Regions from separate parts of the Enterobacter huaxiensis genome, predicted to be linked through region 3. Evidence: predicted binding sites of a transcription regulator. Region 3 holds the regulator's gene; each other region holds the start of a gene.
What was found. Region 3 encodes PurR, which represses purine synthesis genes. Its sites were predicted from a motif close to CANGCAAACGTTTGCNTG; they were not measured.

Region 1 (3,623 bases), 2.3 Mb from region 3:
GTGCCATCGAACAGGGTGATGGTGTCCATGTGCAGCGGATCGGTGACCTGACGGCTGCTTAAACCTATATCGACTTTTTTGGCGACCAGCGTGGCGGGTTTGCCGTCACGACCAAAGGTGACGTTTTCCAGAATGATGTGGGAAGGCGATGAAAAGCGGTGATCCATCAGGTCGAAATTCAGTTCGTAATCGGTATTTACCGTAACCCAACTGCTGACCTGTGACGCACCCCAGCGGGTCTGGAGCAGGAAATAAAACGCCAGTGCCACAATGAGCAGGGCGATAAGAAGATAGACGAGCAGCTTTCCAATAAATTTCATGGTCTTCCATCCCGTGAAACGCACATAAAGGAGTTATGCACGATTTATGCGCAATCCTCAAGGCGGGAATGGTGTAAAGAGATGTCACGGCGGGCATTGACTGCCCGCCTTGAAGGGGATCAGTTCTTTTCTGGCGGGAAAACGAGGTTCAGCACGATAGCAGTAATACCGCCAGCCGCGATGCCGGAAGAGAGCAGGTTTTTCACCCAGTCCGGCGCAAACTGCAGGATCAGCGGCTGCTGAGACACGCCCAGACCGACGGCCAGCGACAGCGCGATAATCATGATCGCGCGGCGGTTAAGCGGCTCGCGGGAGACGATACGCACGCCGGAGGCCGCGATGGTGCCGAACATGACCAGCGTCGCGCCGCCGAGAACCGGCTCAGGAATGTGTTGCACAAAGCCGCTCACCGCCGGGAACAGGCCGAGGACAATCAGCATCAGCGCCACCACAAAGCCAACGTAACGGCTGGCAACGCCGGTGAGCTGGATCACGCCGTTGTTCTGGCCAAAGCAGGAGTTCGGGAAGGTGTTGAACACGGCGGAAACAAACGAGTTCAGACCGTTCGCCAGCACGCCGCCTTTCAGACGCTTCATATACAGCGGGCCAGACACCGGCTGTTCAGAGACGTCAGAGGTTGCGGTGATATCGCCGATGGTTTCCAGAGAGGTGATCATAAAGACCAGCATCAGCGGCAGCAGAAGGTTCCAGTCAATGCCCAGGCCGTAATAAAGCGGCGTTGGGATAGTGATTAGCGCGGCATTCGTCGGTGCGGTATTTTGCGGCAGCATATCCAGCGCCCAGGCCATCAGGTAACCGGCCGCCATCGCGATAACCAGCGAGGCCACGCGCAGGTAAGGGTTACGCTGACGGTTAAGCAGAATGATGATCGCCAACACCACGCCTGCCAGCAGCAGGTTTTTCGGTGCGCCGAAGGTGTGGTCGCTCATTGCCGCATAGCCACCGCCGATGGAGGTCAGACCCACCTGAATCAGCGACAGGCCGATTATCATCACCACCACGCCGGAGACCAGCGGGGTGATGACGCGGCGCGCCAGGTGCAGAACGCGGGAAATCACCATCTCTGTACAGCTGGCCAGCATGAGCGTGCCGAAGAGTGCCGCCATCATGGTCGGGACGTCCGCGCCGCCGGTTTTGAGCGCCGTGCCGCCCATGATCAGCGGGGCGACAAAGTTAAAACTGGTACCCTGAATCGACAGCAATCCAGACCCTACCGGACCCCAGGCTTTAATTTGAATAATAGAGGCGACGCCGGAGGCAAAGAGGGACATGCTGATGATGTGCTGAGTGTCCTGCGCCGGTAACCCGAGCGCCTGGCAGATCAGCAGCGCTGGCGTTATCACCGCAACAAACATCGCCAGAAGGTGCTGACAGGCAGCGAACAGCGTCTGCGGCAGCGGCGGACGATCTTCAAGGCGGTAAATTAATTCGCTATTATGCTTCTGCGCAACCGGTTGCGCATCAGGAGACTCTACGGTGTTAACGGACATCGGCGGCAATCCCAGGGTGAAAAGCGGGCATTTTATCTGACCACTTGGTAAAAGCAAACGATTGCCAGCGAAAAATATTGTAATAGCCACCATAGGGGTATGGCTTTTCTCATGTTGATGTCAGAAAGTCCCCTACACTTTTCAATATTGAGCTCATGATGAGCAAAAATTGTCCAGGGGAATGCCGCGTGAACAGGCTGCGTGCGCATAACAGGAGCCACCTATGATCCATCTCGATACGTTGACCACCCTTGTTGCCGCAACGCTGGTACTTCTGCTTGGGCGAAAGCTGGTGCACAGCATTTCGTTGCTTAAGAGATACACCATACCTGAGCCGGTTGCGGGCGGTTTGCTGGTGGCCATTGCGCTACTGATTTTAAAAAAGAGCATGGACCTGGAATTTGATTTCGATATGTCGCTGCGAGACCCGCTGATGCTGGCATTCTTTGCCACCATTGGTCTGAATGCGAATCTGGCCAGTCTGCGCTCCGGTGGAAAAGTGCTGGGCCTTTTTCTGCTGGTGGTTATCGGCCTTTTGCTGATGCAAAACGTAATTGGGCTCAGCATGGCGTATCTCCTTGGCCTGAACCCGCTGATGGGGCTGCTCGCCGGCTCTGTGACGCTGCTTGGTGGTCACGGTACGGGTGCCGCCTGGAGCGAGGTGTTTGTTGAACAGTACGGATTTGAAAATGCGATGGAAGTGGCGATGGCCTGCGCCACCTTTGGTCTTATATTAGGCGGCCTACTGGGTGGGCCCGTGGCCCGCTATCTGGTGAAGCACTCTCCCACGCCGCAGGGCATTCCCGACGATAACGTTGCGCCAACCATTTTTGAAAAGCCGGACGCCGAACGCACCATCTCCTCGCTGGTGCTGATAGAGACCATTGCCTTAATTGCTATCTGCCTGACGCTGGGGAAGACGATTGCACAATGGCTGTCAGGTACGGTGCTGGAGCTGCCAACCTTCGTCTGCGTACTTTTTGTCGGCGTGGTGTTGAGCAACGGGCTGGCGATGACCGGTTTTTATCGCGTTTTTGATCGCGCGGTGTCGGTCATGGGGAACGTCTGCTTATCGCTTTTCCTGGCAATGGCGCTGATGAGCCTCAAGCTGTGGGAGCTGGCCTCACTGGCGCTGCCAATCTTCGCCATTCTGGCGGTACAAACCCTGTTCATGGCGCTTTACGCCATCTTTGTGACATGGCGGGTGATGGGTAAAAATTACGATGCGGCGGTCCTGGCGGCAGGGCACTGCGGGTTTGGCCTTGGAGCAACGCCCACGGCGATTGCAAATATGCAGGCCATCACAGAGCGTTTCGGGCCGTCGCATATCGCGTTTCTGGTGGTGCCGATGGTGGGGGCGTTCTTTATTGATATTGTGAATGCGATAGTCATCAAGCTTTACCTGATGCTGCCCATGTTCAGCTGATATTCAAGCGTTAGAATAGCGCTCGGTTTCCGGCATCCAGCGCTCAATTAGCGCTGCCGCCTGTTCGGGATAGCGTTCATGTATATGGCGAGCAAGACGCTGAACTTCGGGGATCATGGCCTGATCGCGCAGTAAATCAGCCACTTTAAATTCGGCGTTACCGGTCTGGCGCGTGCCCAGCAGTTCGCCCGGGCCGCGGATCTCCAGGTCTTTTTGCGCAATCACGAAACCGTCGTTGCTGTCGCGCAACACCTGCAAACGCATCTGCGCCGTTTTCGAGAGCGGGGCTTTGTAGAGCAGCACGCAGTGGGAGGCGACCGCACCGCGGCCAACGCGACCACGCAGCTGGTGAAGCTGTGCAAGGCC
Region 2 (3,623 bases), 1.3 Mb from region 3:
ACCGTGAGCAATCAGCTCCGTCGCGGTAGGCATATCGATGCCGTACACGTTCGGGAAGCGGATTTCAGGGGCCGCTGAGGCCAGATACACTTTCTTCGCACCGGCTTCGCGCGCCATCTCGATAATTTGCTCAGAGGTGGTACCACGCACAATGGAGTCATCCACCAGCAGGACGTTCTTGTCGCGGAACTCTGCGCGGTTGGCGTTCAGCTTGCGGCGCACGGACTTACGGCGCAGCTGCTGGCCCGGCATGATAAAGGTGCGGCCAACGTAGCGGTTCTTCACGAAGCCCTGACGGTACGGTTTATCCAGAATACGGGCGATTTCCAGCGCGATATCGCAGGAAGTTTCCGGGATTGGGATCACCACGTCGATGTCCAGGTCGTCCCACTCGCGGGCAATTTTCTCGCCCAGCTTCGTCCCCATGTTCACGCGCGCGCTGTAAACGGAGATTTTGTCGATGAACGAATCCGGACGGGCGAAGTATACGTATTCGAACAGGCACGGATTGCTGACCGGGTTGTCTGCACACTGGCGGGTAAACAGCTGGCCCTTCTCGGTGATGTAGACCGCTTCACCCGGCGCGACGTCGCGCAGGAATTCAAAGCCCAGCGTATCCAGCGCCACGCTTTCGGAGGCGACCATATACTCGGTACGGCCATCGCCCAGGTCACGCTTGCCGAGCACCAGAGGACGGATACCGTTTGGATCGCGGAAGGCGACCATGCCGTGGCCGATAATCATTGCAACGCAGGCATACGCGCCGCGGATCAGGCGGTTAGTCGCGGCAACGGCGGCAAAAATGTTATCAGCTTCCAGCGGGTAGTGACGGAAGTTATCCAGCTCGCTGGCAAAAATATTGAGCAGGATTTCTGAATCAGAGGTGGTGTTAATGTGGCGACGTTTCTCTTCAAACAGCTTTTTACGCAGCTCATGGGCGTTCGTCAGGTTGCCATTGTGGGCAAGCGTGATGCCATAAGGAGAGTTGACGTAGAAAGGCTGAGCCTCAGAGGCGCTGGAGCTGCCAGCGGTAGGATAACGAACGTGACCAATCCCCATATTACCCTGCAGGCGCTGCATATGGCGGGCTTCAAACACATCGTTTACCAGGCCGTTTGCTTTACGTAAACGGAAGCAGTTGTGTGCATCAATGGTGATGATGCCCGCAGCGTCCTGTCCACGGTGCTGAAGCACCGATAATGCGTCATAAATAGACTGGTTAACCGGCATGAAACCGGCGATACCGACAATACCGCACATTCGTCTTTTCCTCGTTAAGCCACATCTCAGGGTTTATGCCCTGGGCAAGAAACTCGACGAGCTTTGCAGATAGTCAAAGAACCATCTGATGATGAAGCTGAACTCTGGAATGAGCTGCGATTTCTGCCAGTCTTCGCTTTTCGAGAACCCGGTGAAGGTATCCAGGAAGAACAGTATCGCGGCCACAATGAGCACGCCTCGCAACGCCCCGAAACAGATCCCGAGCACCCTGTCCGTCCCTGACAGACCGGTTTTCTCGACCAGCTGACCTATCACGTAATTGACGATAGCGCCGACAATCAGCGTCGCGATAAACAGCACCGCGATGGCGATTCCGTTTCGGACCAGTTCATCTTCAAAGCCCGTGAACCAGACAGACAGGTAAGTGTAGTAATGACTGGCAACAAAGAAAGCACAACCCCAGGTTACCAGCGATAACGCTTCACGAACAAAGCCACGGATCAGGCTAACCAGACAGGAAAAACCAATCACCGCAATGATGGCGTAATCAATCCAGACCATATGTGTCCCACGATTAAACGCCCTGTCATCCAGTTCGGGGCGAATTCTAACAGAAAAAGAAAACGTTTGCGTAGGGATTTCCTTCCCGCGCGTAAATAAAAAAGGCGCTGAAAAAATGCTCAACGCCCCCGTCCTTTTGACGTCTCTTTGAACGTCTGCTCTCCCTCACTCCGCCCCTCGCCCCTTTGGGAAGAGAGCCGGGGTGAGGGGTAGATCTAATCAGTTCGCGCTGTAGTTCATCACCACGCCGCTCAGACCGGAGATCTGCTTCAGCTCGCCCAGCGAACCCTTCAGCTTATCTTTCGAAGCATCCGGACCAACGAGAATGCGGGTAATTTTACCCTGCACCGGCGTGGTCGGTGAAGTGTAAACGCGGTATCCCGCGCCGCGCAGTTTACTCACCACCTCGTTGACTTTATCCGCATTTTTTAACGCACCGAGCTGAACAACGTAGGCTTTTCCGGTCGGCGCCGCGTCCTGTTTTGCCGGCGGTGGCGTTTCTGAGGCAGCAGCCAGCTGCTCGGCAGCTTTATCCCGCTGCGGTTTCGGCTGCGGCTTCTCTACCGGTTTCGGTTTTTCTACAGGCTTAGGCTGCTCTACCGGCACCGGATCAATCTCGATGTTACTGTTCGCGGCCAGACGCGACGGATCGAGCGACGGCGCGGCAGCATCCCCTGCACGTACCTCTTCAGCCGCGCCTTCCGGCGGCTGAGCGGGCAACGCCTGAGTTGCGGCCGGCAGCATGTCCGGCTCATCACGATCGCCCGCCTTCGGGACTAATGGAATGGCTGCAAACTCATCCTGATAATGCTTCTTCTGCCCGTCGAGCAGCCCTGGGAGGATAATCACCCCGAGCGCGACCAGCACAATAGTTCCTGTTAAACGGTTCTGAAACTTACTCGCCACCGGTTCTCCCCGCGTCCATCACTTCCATGACATGTGCCACGGTGTGGAACGACCCACACACCAGCACGGTATCTTCTGGTTTAGCCTCCGCCATCGCGGCATGCCAGGCCTGCGCCACGCTGCCGTAAATTTCGCCCTTGCCGAGATGTTCCATCAGCTGTTCAGCAGTGGCGCCGCGTGGCCCTTCCAGAGGAGCACAATACCAGCTATCGACCACAGTCTCCATGCAGGCCAGCGTGCCGCCGATATCTTTATCATGAAGCATACCGATAACCGCCAGCACGCGCCCGGTTTTTGGTAACGATTTGAGACGTCCTGCGAGATACGCCGCCGCATGAGGGTTGTGCGCCACATCCAGAATCAGACGCGGCGATTCGCTGACAATCTGAAAACGCCCCGGGAGGATCGCGTTCTGAATACCGTCGCGGATCGCCTGTTCGCTCACCTTCAACCCGCTGACGCGCAGTGCTGCAAGCGCGGTTGCAGCGTTAGGCTGTGGAACCTGCGGCAGCGGCAGGTTATCCAGCGTGCCCTGAGCATCGCTGAAACGCCAGCTGTTATCCTGTACCTCATACTGCCAGTCAACGCCGCGACGCAGCAGCCGAGCGCCCTTCTCATTGGCCACGTCTGCAATAGTGTGCGGCATATCGGGCTCACCGACGACCGCAGGCTTACCTGCGCGGAAAATACCGGCCTTCTCGCGCCCAATGCTTTCACGGTCTGGCCCCAGCCAGTCCGTGTGATCGAGCGCAATACTGGTGACAACAGAGACGTCGGCATCGACCATGTTGGTTGCATCAAGCCGCCCGCCCAGGCCAACTTCCAGAATCACCACGTCCAGCTGCGCCTGCTTAAACAGCCACAGCGCGGAAAGCGTACCGTATTCAAAATAGGTTAATGAGGTCTCGCCGCGCGCGGCTTCAATAGCGGCGAAC
Region 3 (3,623 bases):
AGCAGGCACACCGCCAATGTTGGCGATGGTCAGCCCCATAAACATGGTGGCAACCGCGCTGGCCTGCTTGTGCTTCGGCACCACGCTTGCCGCAACCACCGAGCCCAGACCGAAGAAAGCGCCGTGGTTAAGGCTGGTCAGAATACGGGAGAGCATCAGCGTGGTGTAATCCGGAGCGAGGGCTGAAAGCACGTTGCCTAGCGTAAAAATAGCCATCAGGAAAATCAGGGCGTTGCGGCGCGCGCGGTGCGAGAGCAGCAGCGTCATCAACGGCGCGCCAACCATCACGCCAACCGCGTAGGCGCTAATCAGCATACCGGCAGCCGGAATAGAGACGTCCACGCCTTTGGCGATGACGGGTAAAAGCCCCATTGGGGAGAATTCAGTAGTGCCAATCCCAAAAGCGCCAATCGCCAGGGCCAGCAGAGGAAAATTGATTTTCATGGGTTAACTCCGGATGCCGTGTCATTTCTCGACACAGAACAAAGAAGCCAAAAGCATGACATCAATCACAAAAAATGAGAAGTTAACATTTTGGCAAAAGATTTTTGCCGGAGGAGTAACAATCGGGGAAAATCGGAGGGAAAATACTCTCCCCCCGTTTGAATCAGTGCAGAACAGCCGTCAGACCCGCGGCAACAATCAGAGCCAGCACGATGATGGTGGTGGTCAGCGAAAACTTAAGATCGGTATTCATCAATTATTCTCCTTTTAATCACCCTACGAAAAGTGAGCTTGCTCATTTTTACACAGTTTACGTCAAAAATCTTCCTGGATTTAAACTGATATCCACTTTTGCTCTTCCCCTTTTCATCAAGATAGGACAAAATTCCACGCTAAATTTATTAGCGTACCGGCCATTGACCCCCTCCTGACGTCCTGTGTCGTTTTCCCGGCGTGTCGCAACTCAAGATTGCGTGATAAGGGTGAGAGAAGGCAAACGTTTACCTTCAAGTTTTTCAGGAGTTTAGGATATGGTCTGGAGTGACATTTCATGGCAACAATAAAAGACGTAGCAAAACGCGCAAACGTTTCCACTACAACCGTATCACACGTTATTAACAAAACCCGCTTTGTTGCAGAAGAGACGCGCAATGCGGTCTGGGCCGCGATCAAAGAGCTGCACTACTCACCGAGTGCGGTTGCGCGAAGCCTGAAAGTTAATCACACCAAGTCGATTGGCCTGCTGGCCACCAGCAGCGAAGCGGCCTATTTTGCCGAGATCATCGAAGCCGTCGAGAAAAACTGCTTCCAGAAGGGTTACACCCTGATTCTGGGCAACGCCTGGAACAGCCAGGAAAAGCAGCGCGCCTACCTGTCGATGATGGCGCAAAAGCGCGTCGACGGCCTGCTGGTCATGTGCTCTGAATACCCGGAGTCGGTTCTCTCTATGCTGGAAGAGTACCGTCACATCCCGATGGTGGTGATGGACTGGGGCGAAGCGCGGGCCGACTTTACCGATTCCGTCATTGATAACGCCTTTGAAGGCGGCTATATGGCGGGCCGGTATCTGATAGAGCGCGGTCACCGCGAGATAGGCGTCATTCCCGGCCCGCTGGAGCGCAACACCGGCGCTGGCCGTCTGGCCGGCTTTATGAAGGCGATGGAAGAAGCGCTGATCAACGTGCCGGAAAACTGGATTGTTCAGGGTGACTTTGAACCGGAATCCGGCTACCGCGCTATGCAGCAGATCGTCTCCCAACAGCACCGCCCTACCGCGGTATTCTGCGGCGGCGACATCATGGCGATGGGCGCACTCTGTGCGGCGGACGAACTGGGTCTGCGCGTGCCGCAGGACATCTCCGTTATCGGGTATGACAACGTGCGCAACGCGCGCTACTTCACCCCGGCGCTGACCACCATTCACCAGCCGAAGGACTCCCTGGGTGAAACGGCGTTTAATATGCTGATGGACAGGATCGTCAGCAAGCGCGAAGAGTCTCAGTCCATTGAAGTCCACCCGCGCCTCATCGAGCGCCGTTCCGTCGCGGACGGTCCTTTCCGCGACTACCGTCGTTAATGGCTTTACGGGGCCAGTTTATCTGGCTCCCGTAACCACTCCCTGTTCAACGTTTCACTGTCACCCAGGTAGTCCAGAAGCCAGGCCATGGCCGGCGAAACGTCATTTTGCTGCCAGGTCAGACAGCAGGCCGCATCCGGGAACGGATTTTCCAGCGTCAGGGCAACCCACTCTCCGGCGTCAATGCGCGGTCGCGCAAAGTGAACCGGCACCATCGCGACGCATAGCCCCGCAGAAAGGCACGTAGCCGAGGATTCCCAGTCAGGCGCCACGACGCGGCGCTGGTTGTCCAGCAGCCAGGTAATGCGCTTGGGCAGCGAACGCGACGTATCTTCCAGCACCAGCGACGGCCAGTTGCGCAACGTGTCGTCGCTGAGCGGCCCTTCCATGGCCGCCAGCGGGTGATCGCTTGCGACAACGCATTTCCAGCTCAGCATGCCCATATCGCGAAACGCGTAACGTCCGCCCACGGGGATCGCCTGCGTCGCGCCGATGGCCATCTCCGCCCTGCCGTCTGCCAGCGCGTCCCAGACGCCGTTGAACACCTCCTGGGAGACGCGCAGCTCAACGTCTGAGAAATGGCGATAGAAATCAACAATCATTTGCCGGGTGCGCTCAGGCTTAACAATGTTATCTACAGCGATGGAGAGATGCCCTCGCCAGCCGTTAGCGATCTGCTGACACTGCTCGCGGGTGATCTGCATTTTTTTGATAACAGACCGCCCTTCTTTCAAAAACCAGGCCCCGGCAGGCGTTAACTCGACGTCGCGATGACGCCGTTCAAAGAGCGGAACCGCCAGCCACTCCTCCAGCTGACGCACGGTGTAGCTGATGGCCGACGGGACGCGGTGCAGCTCCTGCGCGGCGCCGGTAAAACTGCCGTTACGCGCAACGGCGTCCACAACTTCAAGAGAATAATCTGACCACATTTTCTGCCTGCAAAAAATTTGAATGCACTTACCAAATATTAGCGTTTCACAAGCCGCTTTGCACTCCCTACACTCTCGGCCAACGTACACCTGCCTCCTCAGGAGAATAAAATAATGCAACCCAGGAAAGGATTTTTAGTCTGGCTCGGCGGCCTAAGCGTGCTGGGCTTTTTAGCGACCGATATGTATCTGCCCGCGTTCGCCGCAATGCAGGAAGATTTGCAAACCCCTGCCGCCGCCATCAGCGCCAGCCTGAGCCTGTTCCTCGCGGGCTTCGCCATCGCGCAGCTGCTCTGGGGACCGCTCTCTGACCGCTTTGGTCGTAAACCGGTGCTCCTCCTCGGTCTGGCTATTTTTGCCGTCGGCTGTCTGGGCATGCTGTGGGTTCGGGATGCCACCTGGCTGCTGGTGTTGCGCTTCATTCAGGCTGTCGGCGTCTGTGCCGCCGCCGTGACCTGGCAGGCGCTGGTGACCGATTACTATCCGGCCTCCCGCACAAACCGTATTTTCGCCACCATTATGCCGCTGGTCGGCCTTTCACCCGCCCTTGCTCCGCTGCTGGGCAGCTGGATCCTCGCGCATTTCGACTGGCAGGCGATCTTCGCGACGCTGTTCGCTATCACCCTTGTGCTGATGCTGCCTGCGTTCTTTCTTAAGCCTGCGCATAAAAAAGC

Region 1: D5067_RS00525 (nucleobase:cation symporter-2 family protein) is a predicted target of PurR. The motif match lies at 1,882-1,899, and genes of this name have one in related genera.
Region 2: cvpA (colicin V production protein) is a predicted target of PurR. The motif match lies at 1,838-1,855, and genes of this name have one in related genera.

What each region holds. Positions count from the first base shown of each region.
Region 1 covers NZ_CP043342.1:109,207-112,829, forward strand. Annotated here, with positions in the region: gene D5067_RS00520 (AsmA family protein) at 1-320, opposite strand, end outside; gene D5067_RS00525 (nucleobase:cation symporter-2 family protein) at 440-1,831, opposite strand; gene gltS (sodium/glutamate symporter) at 2,055-3,257, shown strand; gene recG (ATP-dependent DNA helicase RecG) at 3,261-3,623, opposite strand, start outside.
Region 2 covers NZ_CP043342.1:1,461,281-1,464,903, reverse strand. Annotated here, with positions in the region: gene purF (amidophosphoribosyltransferase) at 1-1,260, opposite strand, end outside; gene cvpA (colicin V production protein) at 1,294-1,782, opposite strand; gene dedD (cell division protein DedD) at 2,002-2,688, opposite strand; gene folC (bifunctional tetrahydrofolate synthase/dihydrofolate synthase) at 2,678-3,623, opposite strand, start outside.
Region 3 covers NZ_CP043342.1:2,751,131-2,754,753, forward strand. Annotated here, with positions in the region: gene D5067_RS13130 (MFS transporter) at 1-444, opposite strand, end outside; gene cydH (cytochrome bd-I oxidase subunit CydH) at 608-697, opposite strand; gene purR (HTH-type transcriptional repressor PurR) at 995-2,020, shown strand; gene punR (DNA-binding transcriptional activator PunR) at 2,026-2,949, opposite strand; gene punC (purine nucleoside transporter PunC) at 3,064-3,623, shown strand, end outside.